2 regions of the Lysinibacillus sp. FSL K6-1151 genome follow, and region 2 is predicted to be linked to the other one. Evidence: a T-box and tRNA genes for the amino acid it is inferred to sense, from the RefSeq annotation. Region 2 holds a T-box; the other holds one or more tRNA genes.

Region 1 (6,808 bases), 1.4 Mb from region 2:
ATGCTCCCCAATCAATAGATTACTTAAATCGACAAATACAGAGAAATCTTTTGTAGCTCTTGTTTTTATAACAACAGGCATTGGCCCTTTTATCTTCACATCTACTGTTTCAGGTAAGCCTGTGACAATCAGATTTTCATTATCATAGTAAACATCTACTGGCACATCTCGAATAATATCCGTCTGTTCAGTCGTTGTTGTTGTATTGATTGGAGATAACTCGGTACGAACTGAGAAAAAAAGCAAAAATGCCAAAAATAGCGCTATGATTCTTAATACCCAAGGGCTATCCATCATTTTATCCATTCTTTTTCCCCCTCCAAGTCAACTTAGAGGCAGCATTTGACTCTTGTGCTGAACCGAACCACATTTTTCGTAATAGTGTTTCAAACTCCTCTAGAGAAAGATTACGGTGGAGATTACCATTTAACGTAATACTAATTGCACCTGTTTCTTCTGAGACAACAATTGTAATAGCATCCGTAACTTCACTTAAGCCAAGTGCAGCACGGTGACGTGTCCCTAACTCCTTTGAAATAAATGGACTTTCAGATAGGGGTAAATAACAAGCTGCTGCTGTAACTTTATCTTTTTGCATAATAACCGCTCCATCATGAAGTGGTGTATTCGGTATAAAGATATTAATCAGCAGTTCTGATGAGATTTCAGCATTTAGTCCTATACCCGTTTCAATATATTCATTAAGGCCTGTTTCTTTTTCAATAGAAATTAACGCACCGATTCGACGTTTAGCCATGTAACTAACAGACTTCTTCATCGCCTCAATGAGCCTTGTTTGTTCTTCTTCTTCTTGACTTGATGAACGCTGGAATAGCTTTCCTCGCCCAATTTGTTCTAAACCACGTCTGATTTCTGGTTGGAATATGATAATAATCGCTAAGAAACCAAACTCAATGACCTGTTGTAACATCCAGCCTAGAGTTTGTAACCCTAAAAGGTCTGTTGCAAGTCGGGCAATAATAATGACAAATATTCCCTTCAGTAATTGGACAGCCTTCGTACCTTTAATGAGGGTTAAGACTTTATAAACAACGTACCACACGAGCAGTACATCAATGAAGTTAATAACAATATTCACAGGTGTTAAATCCGTGAAATGTTCGATAATTTGCACGTGGCATCCCCCACTTTTCATTGCGAATCCATACACATTCAAGTATATCACATTCTTAACAAATGTAACTTTTTTCAAATAAAAAGTCTACTCATAAGAGTAGACCTTTCAGCCTCTCACGTGCACTATTTTTTAGGACGTATAGAGTGTTATTTAGTTTCATCTTTTTCCTCAAATGTCATGGCCGTTTTTACAGAATTTTTAATCGTATACCATAACCATTCAAATACTTCGTCAATTTCCTCAATTTTGCCTGAAACTACCGCTGAAGACGCCATATATTGCCCGTTAATTACTGTGACATTGCCATCAACTTCACCTTCAACAACCAAATCACCATTTTTAACAACAATATCGCCCTTCACTACTTCTCCTTCAGGTACAATCACCGTTTGACCATCAACAACTAAGTTCGGTTGTTTGGTCACTGAAAAATGCTGGTCATCCATAAAGCTACCCATCAATGTAGCACTCATGAATAAGCAAAATACTGCTGCTGCCACAAAGAACGGATGCCGGCGTATCCATTTTTGTATACCTACTCGACTTTTTGGTTTTGGTAAACGAGCCATCACTGCTGCTTCAAAATCCGGAGGCGCTGTAATATGGGAAGCACTCTTCACAAAGGCGATTGTTTCACTCAATTCTTGCATCAACTGTTTACAATCATTACATGTATGCAAGTGTTGTTTCAACTCTTGCTCATGCTCACGACTAATGTCACCGTCTAAATAATCATGCATATAGTCTATAATATGCTCTGGACAAGTATTCATGACGCTCCCCCTCCTACAGATTGTTTAATTGCTTACGTAATGCCTCACGTCCGCGGTGAATCCTCGTTTTCACCGTTCCAAGCGGCATATCTAAAATCTCGCTAATCTCTTGTAACGATAACTCTTCTATATATTTCAATACTATAACCGAACGGTATTTATCCGGCAATCGTCCAATTTCATATTGAATGCGATCTTGCAGCTCCATTTGCTCTAACTGCTCCTCTGGTAGCTGGTCGTCTGCTGCGATTTGCGAATACATATCAAGCCCTTCTGTACCAGCTACTTCTGCATCTAAATAATAATCCGGTTTCTTTTTGCGAATACGGTCAATGCAGAGGTTTGTCGCTATGCGATAAAGCCACGTCGAAAACTTTCTTTTCTGATCAAAAGTATGCAAATTCATATAAGCACGCACAAAAGCTTCTTGAGCAATGTCTTCAGACTCTTGTTTGTTGCCTAACATTCGATAGCATACTTGGTACAGTTTGTGCTGATAGAGACTCACAATATCGGCAAATGCGTTTTGATCGCCTTTAAGCACTTGTTTTATTCTCTTGTTTACTAACGCATCCATTGTGTTGACTTCTCCACCTTTACAACTGTCTTATACTATACGACCCATCGATAAGAAAAGTTTCGTTTTAATTCAATTATAACAAAAGATTTTTATGCAATGTGGCAACAGGCAATTTTTTGTCAAATTTTCTTTAAACTAGTGTCTCTCCGAATAAAGATCCCATTAATGCAACAGCCACATTTGCTGTTGTATTCTTCTCATCTAAAATTGGGTTTACTTCTACAAACTCTGCTGATGTTAGCATCCCTGATTCTTGTAACATTTCCATTGCTAAATGACTTTCTCGATACGTAATTCCTCCAGGAACGGGTGTACCAACTCCTGGCGTGTAAAGCGGATCTAAGCCATCTAAATCAAGTGATAGATGTAATCCATCAACATTACGTTCTTTCAAGTAAGCAAGTGCATCTTCCATGACACGCGTCATACCAAGTCGATCAATCTCGTGCATTGTATATACTTTAATCCCTTGTTGACGAATTAACTCACGCTCACCAGGATCTACTGAACGAGCTCCGATAATAATAACGTTCTCTGGTTTAATTTTCGGTGCATAATTACGAATTTGCACTAATCGCTCATGACCTAGTCCAATACTAACTGCTAATGGCATCCCATGGATGTTGCCAGATGGTGTTGTTTCAGGTGTATTTAAATCTGCATGAGCATCATACCAAATAACGCCAAGATTTTTATAATGCTCACCTAATCCAGCTAGTGTGCCAATAGCAATACTATGGTCTCCACCAAATACAAGTGGGAACTTATTTTGTTCTACTACTTCATGCACGCTATTAGCTAAAGCCGTGCTAACATCTACAACTTCCTCTAAATTCAGTAATTTCTCATCGACAGGTGCGTCTGCAAGTTTTTGACTGACACGAATATCCCCTTGGTCTTGTACTTCATGTCCAATAGCCTCCAAACGTTCCACAACGCCTGCATAGCGAATCGCGCTTGGCCCCATATCTACGCCACGACGTGTTTGTCCATAGTCTGTTGGTACTCCAATAATAGAAATATTAAATTTATTCATGTTTTTATACCCCCTAAAAGTTATAATATTATTGTAAAGCCTAGATACCACTTGGCTCAACTAGACAAAAAAGTGCATATTTATTCAATTTTTGATAACATAAAAAAATCTCCTACTGTTTTCAGTAAGAGATTAGTTATCTATAGTTATTATAACACTTTTGAATATACTTTATTCTAAAAAAGTGAGCCATGAAGGACTCGAACCTTCGACCCTCTGATTAAAAGTCAGATGCTCTACCAACTGAGCTAATGGCTCATCAAAGAAAAATGGCTGGGGTACTAGGATTCGAACCTAGGCATGACGGAATCAAAATCCGTTGCCTTACCGCTTGGCTATACCCCAATCATTTATAAAACTGGTGGAGGGGGACGGATTCGAACCGCCGAACCCTAAGGAGCGGATTTACAGTCCGCCGCGTTTAGCCACTTCGCTACCCCTCCGAAATAACACAATAATGGTGGAGGATGACGGGCTCGAACCGCCGACCCTCTGCTTGTAAGGCAGATGCTCTCCCAGCTGAGCTAATCCTCCATAGAAACAGGTGTTATATCACAGTTTATTTTTCTTTATAAAGCCTATGTTTTAAATGGTGACCCCTACGGGATTCGAACCCGTGTTACCGCCGTGAAAGGGCGGTGTCTTAACCACTTGACCAAGGGGCCAGTATCACGTCTCAAACAAGACAAGATTTATAATAACATCATTTCTTAATAGTTGCAATACTTTTTTATAACTTTTTTTATGTATAACAGCTTCTTAAAAATGGGCAAAAAAATGGCTCCGAAGGCAGGACTCGAACCTGCGACAACCTGATTAACAGTCAGGTGCTACTACCAACTGAGCTACTTCGGAACGATACTATTCACTTCGGTTTTAGACAACCTCTTAAGTACATTTATTATTATAGCAAGCATTATAAATTATGCAACATATTTTATGAAAATTTTTATATTTTTTGTCGAAGTAGGTTTAAAAATTAATCCAAAAGCATAATAGTTCTCTATTAAATCTAATATTTCTATTTTGCGTGCTAAATATTCTTGCTGTATATTATTGCAATTGTTAAAATAAAAATAGTTTTAAGAATTTTCTATCAAATTTCTTGGGGGAGGAATATTCGGATGGTAACAAATGATTTAATTGCACCTGAATTTTATAATATCACAGAGGAATTAGAAAAGTTTTCACAAGATAGTGATCGCCAAGCAATACGCTGGTTAAATACGCAACAAGAGAGACGAACAGTTTCCTATGTAGAGCTTGTCCAAAAAATGAATCAATACGCAAATGCTTTTACAGAGACAGGACTTCGAAAGGGAGATCGCGTTCTAGTTATTATTCCTCGCCTACCAGAAGCCTATTTTGTTTTTCTTGGCTGTTTAAAGGCTGGCATCGTGCCTATTTCATGTTCAGAAATGCTACGTGCAAGTGACTTAGAATATCGCATGGAGCACTCTTCTGCTAGTGCAGTTATTGCCTATGAAGCATTTACAGGTGAGGTTGACCAAATTTCTTCTACTGTAGACACATTAAAGAACAAATTAGTTATTGGTACTGCAAAAGGCGATTGGGCTTCTTTAGATGTACTGGCAAGCACACAGCCAACTACATTTACAGCAGTAGCTACTAAACGTGATGACATGGCGTTCCTTTCCTATACATCTGGGACAACTGGGAAACCTAAAGGTGTAGTACATTCACATGGCTGGGGATATGCGCATATTCGAACAGCTGCTTCAAAATGGCTCTGCGTACGTGAAGGCGACTTAGTATGGGCTACAGCAGCTCCTGGCTGGCAAAAATGGATTTGGAGCCCTTTCTTATCTACAATCATGCTCGGTGCTACTGCATTTGTTTATCATGGTGGATTCGATGCAAAAACGTACCTTCAGCTCATACAAGATGAAAAAATAAATGTCCTTTGCTGCACACCAACTGAATATCGTATTATGGCGAAAATTGATAATTTGCAAGACTATAATCTTTCATCCCTCCGTAGTGCAGTCTCTGCTGGTGAACCGTTAAATCGCCCAGTCATTGAAACATTTATGAATCGTTTCAGGCTAAAAGTACGTGATGGCTATGGACAGACAGAGAATACATTATTAATTGGTACACTCGAAAACACTGAATTACGCCCTGGATCCATGGGTGTTCCAACTCCAGGTAATATTGTACGTATTATCGACAATGAAGGAAATGAAGCACCTGTAGGAGAGGTTGGCGATATTGCCATCCACAAATCCTCACCAGCTCTATTTAAGGAGTATTACAAAGAGCCAGAACGAACGCAAGCTGCATTTCGCGGTGATTGGTATATTACGGGCGATCAAGCTAAATGTGATGAAGATGGGTATTTCTGGTTTGAAGGTCGTGGAGATGACATTATTATATCTTCTGGTTATACGATTGGTCCATTCGAAGTTGAAGATGCATTAAACAAACATGAAGCTGTACAAGAATGTGCAGTTGTTGCTGCACCAGATGAAATTAGAGGCCATATTGTGAAGGCCTTTGTTATCTTACGAGAGAGCTTCAAAGAGCGAGATGAAGTCGAGTTAACAAAGGAGTTACAAGAGCATGTAAAGGCGTTAACAGCACCGTATAAATACCCTCGTAGTATTGTTTTTATTGATGAGTTACCAAAAACAACATCCGGAAAAATTCGCCGCATTGAACTACGAGCTGCCACTGTTCAAACACATTAAATATCAAAAAAGAAGGCATTCCACTTAAGGCATGCCTTCTTTTTTATATTTTTATAAATCATCTCAATTTATTAGTTAGCTTAAGTAAAAAAAGCCACTACTGAGTGTATCAGCAGCGACTTTTTGCGCCTAGCGACGTCCTACTCTCACAGGGGGAAGCCCCCAACTACCATCGGCGCTAAAGAGCTTAACTTCCGTGTTCGGTATGGGAACGGGTGTGACCTCTTTGCCATCATCACTAGACTATGGTCGGCTTTCAATATACATCGCATTTCTTCGTCAGCTTCTGTCGTTCAGTCAGTCACGTACTTGAGTACGCTCCTTCCCTCTCTTTATTGCTTCCTCGAACTACTCGTATCTTGAAACCCTTCATAAAAGAAATTATTCTTTCAAAACTGGATAAACGGTTCATTGAATGGTTCAAACGTTTTGGTTAAGTCCTCGATCGATTAGTATTCGTCAGCTCCATGTGTCACCACACTTCCACCTCGAACCTATCTACCTCATCGTCTTTGAGGGATCTTACTTACTTGCGTAATGGGAAATCTCATCTTGAGGGGGGCTTCATGC
Region 2 (6,808 bases):
TAAAGCAAATGTACTAGACATAAAAGACTATCAAATGGCATTGTTACTCATTCGACAAGAAACAACAAAACTTCGTATGGAAGAAAATAAAAAGTAATGTTTAAAATATAATGTAATGGAGTATTGTGAAAATAATGTAACAAGTATGTAATATTCTTAAAAACAGTGGATTTCCGCTGTTTTTATGTTTTTAAGAAACTTTTTACATTCCAAAACGTATATATAGATGTCTGGTGCATAAAAAGAGCGCGGAGAAAAAAATTTCCAAAAGATATGTGTTGATTATCTGTTAAAAAAGGATTAAGATATATTTTGTTTCCGTAACAAAATGTAAAAAATTATTATTTTTTTGTAAGGAAGTAGGGAGGATGTTAGGAATGAAATCAATAAAGTGGCCTAAACATTCATTTATGATACTAGCAATTATAGCAACATGGATCAAAACGGTCATTGTTTACCACACAAGCTTTGAGATGAAAATTGAAAATGCAATGCAACAATTTATTTTGTTTATTAATCCATTAAGCTTCTTGCTATTTACGTATGGTTTATCACTATTCTTTAAATCAGCAAAAGCTAGAAATCGTTATCTGATTACGGTCAGCGTTATTTTATCCATTGTTTTATACGGAAATGTAGCGTTCTATCGATTCTACAATGACTTTATTACGCTACCAGTATTATTCCAAACAAGTAATTTCAGTGACTTAGGAACATCAGTAGCAGCCATTGTTGAGCCATGGGATGTATTATATTTCGTTGATGTCGTTATTTTAATCTTAGCGAATAAATTTTTACCGAAAATGAAAGAAGCATTTAAAGTGAATATTGAATTCCGACGTGCATTTTTTGTATTAGCAGTCGCAATTTCATTTTTAAACTTAGGATTAGCTGAAACAGAGCGTCCACAATTATTAACACGTAGTTTTGACCGCGAATTATTAGTAAAAAATATTGGTACGTACAATTACCATTTGTATGATATTTATATTCAAACTAAATCATCTGCTCAGCGTGCATTAGCGGATGGCAGTGAATTAGTTGAAGTAAACAACTATGTGCGTTCTAATCAGGCTGCCGTTAACCCAGAGATGTTTGGGAAATATAAAGGTCGCAACTTAATTGTTGTGTCGATGGAGTCTTTACAAAACTTTGTCATCAATAATGATATGAATGGTCATGAAATTACGCCATTCTTAAACTCTTTAACAAAAGATAAAGATACGTATTATTTCAGTAACTTCTATCACCAAACAGGCTTAGGAAAAACATCTGACTCAGAGTTTATTGTTGAAAACTCATTGTTTGGATTAGGTCGTGGTGCTGTATTCTTCACGCATGGTGGAAATACGTATAATTCAATGGCTGAACGCCTTGGAGAAAATGGCTACTTTACAAATGTCATGCACCCGAATAATAAATCATTCTGGAACCGTGATATCATGTATCAATCGTTAAAAATTAATAAATTCTACGATATAGATTCATATACGGTTGAAGAAGGGCAAGCTGTCAACTGGGGTATGAAAGATACACCATTCTTAGAGCAATCTGCTGCTTTAATGAAAGACATGCCACAGCCATTCTATTCAAGATTAATTACGTTAACGAACCACTATCCATTCACTTTGGATCCTGAAGATATTATGATTCCTGAATATGATTCAAATTCAGGTACATTAAATCGTTACTTCCAGACAGTACGTTATATGGATGAAGCTTTAAAAGACTTCTTCCAAGAGTTAAAAGATCAAGGTGTTTATGATAACTCTATTATCGTAATGTATGGAGACCATTATGGTATTTCTGAAAACCATAATAAAGCGATGGCACAATATTTAGGAAAAGAACAAATTACACCAATGGACAATGCATTGCTTCAAGAAGTGCCTTTATTCATCCATATCCCAGGATCTGACGATGGTAAAGAAATGACAGAGATTTCAGGACAAATGGATTTACGTCCAACAATCTTACATCTTCTTGGCGTTGAAACGTCAAAAGACATGCAAATGGGTGCAGATTTATTCTCTCCAGAGCATGAGGATTTTGTTGTCTTCCGTGATGGACGCTTTATAACAGATAAATATGTTTATGCTGGAGAAGCTTGCTATGACAAAGCAACTGGTGAAGAAATAGATGGTGAGCCATGCCAGTCATATGCTGATCGTGCGACAATGGAGCTGGAAAATTCCGATGCTATCATAAATGGAGACCTGCTACGTTTCTATGATGAAAAGACAGGTAATTTAAAACAGGATTCCGTCAAATAACAAAAGAGAGATCTCAAGTTGAGGTCTCTCTTTTCTTTTTTGATTGACAAATTACTATAAGCAATTATAATAAATTTAAATATCTGCATAACGAAGATTTGTTTTTGCATTTCGGAGTATAAGAGTGAAAGGCATGGAAAAGAACGAGTAGCTTTAATCGAACTGACAGAGAGTAGCCGGTTGCTGAGAGGCGCAAGGGATATTAAAGTGAATACATCTTGGAGCTGCGTACCGAAATTTTAGTAGGCTACGACGGGGTTGCATCCGTAATCATTGCAAAAGTATCGCTATGGCTGTACTTATTGAGGAGGGCTGTGTGAATAGCTCTCGAAAAAAGGTGGTAACACGTTCATGAACGTCCTTAGGATTATTCCTAAGGGCTTTTTTTATGCCTTTACAGCCCAAGTGTTTATCTTGATTTGGCCGTCCTCTTACGCTGAGGCGTAGTTGATTAGTGAACTCTTATAGAGCTTGCAATATTAATATTTAATATTACAAGGAGATGTTTCATATGTTTTTAACACCAAAAGAGCAATTAGCGATAATTAAGAAGGGGGCTCATCAAATCGTTGATGAGCAGGAATTACTCGAAAAATTAGAGCGATCCTATAAGGAGCAGAAGCCTTTAATCATTAAGTTAGGGCTTGATCCGTCCGCGCCGGATATTCATTTAGGGCATGCAGTCGTTCTACGGAAAATAAAGCAAATGCAGGATTTAGGGCATCAGGCGGTCATTGTTATCGGTGATTTTACAGGGCGTATTGGTGATCCAACGGGTAAAGCAAAAGGCCGTGTCGCGTTAAGTGATGACATGGTCAAGCAAAACGCTAAAACATACTGTGAGCAAATTTTTAAAGTGATAGATATGAACAAGACAACTATTCGTTTCAATAGTGAATGGTTAGCAAAGCTGTCATTTGAAGAAGTCATTCAGCTGGCAGCCACGACATCCGTTGCTCGACTGTTAGAACGTGAGGACTTTCAAAAACGGTACCGTCAGCAAATACCAATTGGCATCCACGAATTTTTCTACCCGCTTATGCAAGCATATGATTCGGTAGAGCTACAGGCCGATATTGAATTAGGGGGAACAGATCAAACATTCAATATTTTAATGGGCCGCACCTTACAAAAGCAACGGCGGTTAGAAAAACAAATTGCCATTTTTATGCCATTACTCGAAGGTTTAGATGGCATTGAAAAAATGAGTAAGAGCCTTGGCAATTATATTGGTGTCAGTGAAGCGCCAGAGGTCATGTTTAAAAAGGTAATGGAAGTACCAGATGCCTTACTCATCAAATATTTTGAACTAGCAACAGATGAGCATCCACTACAAGTGCAAACCATTCAAGATAGACTGCAAATGGGAGAGAATCCCCGTGATGTAAAATTACAGTTAGCAGAAATTATAACGGCCTTATACCATGGGACTACAGCAATGGAGGAAGCTAAATCCTATTTCCAAGCTGCATTTCAAAGAAAGGAAATACCAAAAAATATTCCTATACTGCTCCTAGAAATTGATAAGGAAAGAATAGTGGATATTATCCCACAACTAGTGGCAATGGATTATATTCATAGTAAGAGTGAATTTCTGCGGTTAATCAAGCAAAATGGAGTATCCTTGAATGGAGAAAAAATAGTGATGGATGATTTATCACTTGTACTAATGAATGATGATGTCATTCAAATTGGTAAGAAACGATTTCTTAAATTAAATAAATAATAAATACAAAAAAAGAGCAATCTCCAGGGAGACTGCTCCTTTTTGTCTGAATTTTAGTGTAATTGTGGTGGATACCCACTGTGAACAATCGTCATGATGACGAACCATCCGAATACAGCGGCACTTAATAAGTTGAAAACAACGCTTAATAGGTTCTTTTCTTTTATTGCTTGGAATGTACCAACTACAGCTAAAATCGCTACTAGACCAAAAATAACCATTAATAAGTTCATTAAAAATAGACACTCCTTTCGACATCAGAAAATGAATGTCGCAAACAATATTCCTCCTTAATTGTAAACGTTCTGTTTGTTTTTGTCGAGAACTAAAATAGCGTAAACTATGAACATTTATCGTCAAATTGTGGCAAAGCCTGTATAATAGAAAGTTGAGGTGATCACTATGATGAACGTACGAAGTTATTCTCTTGGACCTGTTCAAACGAATTGCTATATCGTATCGAATAAAGAAAAAGAATGTATTATATTTGATCCAGGTGAGGAAGCAGAGCGTCTTATTAAAACAATTCGTAGCAATGGCTTAAAACCACTTGCTATCTTTTTAACACATGCCCATTTTGATCATATAGGGGCTGTAGATGCTGTACGCGAAGTGTTTGATATTCCTGTATGGATTCATGAAAAGGAAGTTAGCTGGCTAGGAGATCCAACGAAGAATGGCTCTAGTAAATATGCTGCATTACCAGATTATAGGGTAGCAGCACCAGCGCAAGACACAATTATTAAAGAAGAACAGCTATTTGAGATCAGTAATTTTGCTTTCCAAGCTGTTTTTACGCCTGGACATTCACCTGGTAGTATTTCTTATGTTTTTGATAATGACGGTTTTGCCATTGTTGGAGATACGTTATTTGAACAAGGTGTGGGACGTACAGATTTAGTAGGTGGCTCAACAAAAGTATTATTAGCATCCATTCATCACAAATTGTTGACATTACCCGAGGATACTATTATTTATCCTGGACACGGAAATTATACAACAGTAGGCGCAGAAATGGAGACAAATCCTTTCTTAAATGGATTTTAAAAAGGAATAACCAAAGCGCATAAAAAAGCGTATCTCAGCATTGTGAGATACGCGATTTTTTTTGTATTAATGACCGCCACCAGGTACGTGAATGAATGTTGTATAGTACGTGAAGCCAGCGAAGAATACAGTTAAATATGCTCCGAAAATGTACATGTACATACGTTCTGAAAGGTTTAAGAAGCCTAATAATAAGAATAAACCTGTATTACCTAAGAATAATAGCGATACCTCGTTCATACCACCAAGGTAGAACATAACGGCAAAAATACCTGTCCAGAATGCCATAACTTTATACATATTATCCATGAAGATTTCCCCTCCTTTTGCCCACGACACAATAATCTCTTACTCATTATAAATGATATGAAAGGTGTCTGTAAACTGGAACTTCTCCGTCTTTGTGACAAACAAATGGATTTTTAATCTAGCTTTCGATTTCTGTCACGTTTATTTCATATTTACATAAATCGCAATTATGTATCATACTTTCAATTTGCACAAATTCATTGTTCGTAAACAATGCATCTAATTGACCTTTTAAATAGGATTCATGTAATGAACAAACAATATCAGAATGCGAAGTAAGTTGCTCCTGGAAAGGACAATTGAAGATGGAGAAGGTCACTTTTTTGCCATGTTCGGTTTGTTGAATTTGTGGAATATAGCCAATTAAAGCGGCATTGTCCGTTAACAGCTGAAGCTTTTCATCGAAGGATAGAGAATTATTTAATGTTAATTCAGCGCTGATATAATTTTTCATTTGCTGGTATCCGTCTTGGTAGCTAATTTCTTGGCACTTCGTTAAGGCAGATGGTCCAATGTCTTCAATTAATTGGATCGTCCATTTTAATAAACGATCTTCATCGCGTCTTGGAAATGTTAGAGATACGCCTTTCTCTGAAGCTTTATAAACACGTCCAGGTCTACCACCTTTGCCTGTTTTGACATAGTCCGCAGAAATAATATTGATTTCTGAAAGCTTTGTTAAATGAAGCCGAGCAACGTTTGGATGGATGCCGAATTGATCAGCAATATGTTGTACTGTGACTGTTTTTTTCTCTTGCAATATGTACTCATAAATAGAGTACCTTGTTTCATCGGCTAATGTACTAGTAATTTTCAATGGATGGATCATGCGCTTCACCTCTTTAAATTTTTTTAAAAAATTATGTTCGCCTACCAAGTGTTAGGAAAATAATCATGTTCATTCTATTATATTGTATTATTGAAAAAGGTACAGTTCATTTCGGCATAAATATTAATTTTTTCATGCATTTAACTTCTTTTTTAGTGGGAAACTGCACTTTATCCACATTTTTATAGCAAAAAACATGATTGACAGGAAAATGTGCAACAAATTTTTATTTTCAGAAAAGGGCTTTTCTCGTGGCATTTTCCTCTTTATACTAGGAAATAACGAATAGAGCGGTCATATTCGAATGAACTAGAAGTGAGGTGCATATATGCAGAATTTTGAAACAGTTGTTGAACAAAAATGTGAGCAACTTTTACTAAAGGCCTATCATTTTGGTGCATCCGATTTATTACTCGTTCCAGGTAATAAAAGATATCAGGTTTATTTTCGAAAATATGATAAGCTACTCCAAGCTGGTGAGCTCCCAAATGAACTTGCAGAAAGAATGATTTCCTACTATAAATTTCTTGCGGCATTAGATATCAGTGAACGACGAAAACCTCAAAGCGGCTCCTTTCAAAAAGCAATGGAACACAATCCATACGCCTTTCGAGTATCCACACT

The links. The T-box of region 2 lies ahead of tyrS (tyrosine--tRNA ligase). A T-box ahead of a tRNA ligase gene usually reads a tRNA of that ligase, here a tRNA-Tyr.
Region 1: it encodes a tRNA-Tyr, which carries the amino acid that the T-box ahead of tyrS (tyrosine--tRNA ligase) is inferred to sense. The anticodon was not compared.

Annotation. Positions count from the first base shown of each region.
Region 1 is NZ_CP152040.1:4,419,663-4,426,470, forward strand. Features, by position in the region: gene MHI04_RS21415 (CdaR family protein) at 1-306, opposite strand, end outside; gene cdaA (diadenylate cyclase CdaA) at 299-1,135, opposite strand; gene MHI04_RS21425 (anti-sigma factor) at 1,285-1,911, opposite strand; gene sigW (RNA polymerase sigma factor SigW) at 1,925-2,488, opposite strand; gene rocF (arginase) at 2,622-3,527, opposite strand; tRNA gene MHI04_RS21440 (tRNA-Lys) at 3,713-3,785, opposite strand; tRNA gene MHI04_RS21445 (tRNA-Gln) at 3,798-3,872, opposite strand; tRNA gene MHI04_RS21450 (tRNA-Tyr) at 3,887-3,970, opposite strand; tRNA gene MHI04_RS21455 (tRNA-Val) at 3,986-4,061, opposite strand; tRNA gene MHI04_RS21460 (tRNA-Glu) at 4,118-4,192, opposite strand; tRNA gene MHI04_RS21465 (tRNA-Asn) at 4,306-4,382, opposite strand; gene MHI04_RS21470 (acyl--CoA ligase) at 4,652-6,238, shown strand; rRNA gene rrf (5S ribosomal RNA) at 6,366-6,481, opposite strand; rRNA gene MHI04_RS21480 (23S ribosomal RNA) at 6,668-6,808, opposite strand, start outside.
Region 2 is NZ_CP152040.1:2,988,947-2,995,754, reverse strand. Features, by position in the region: gene MHI04_RS14430 (YqgQ family protein) at 1-97, shown strand, start outside; gene MHI04_RS14425 (LTA synthase family protein) at 378-2,273, shown strand; T-box leader at 2,399-2,639, shown strand; gene tyrS (tyrosine--tRNA ligase) at 2,785-3,999, shown strand; gene MHI04_RS14415 (DUF2759 domain-containing protein) at 4,053-4,232, opposite strand; gene MHI04_RS14410 (MBL fold metallo-hydrolase) at 4,402-5,046, shown strand; gene MHI04_RS14405 (DUF2626 family protein) at 5,113-5,355, opposite strand; gene MHI04_RS14400 (helix-turn-helix domain-containing protein) at 5,474-6,184, opposite strand; gene comGA (competence type IV pilus ATPase ComGA) at 6,513-6,808, shown strand, end outside.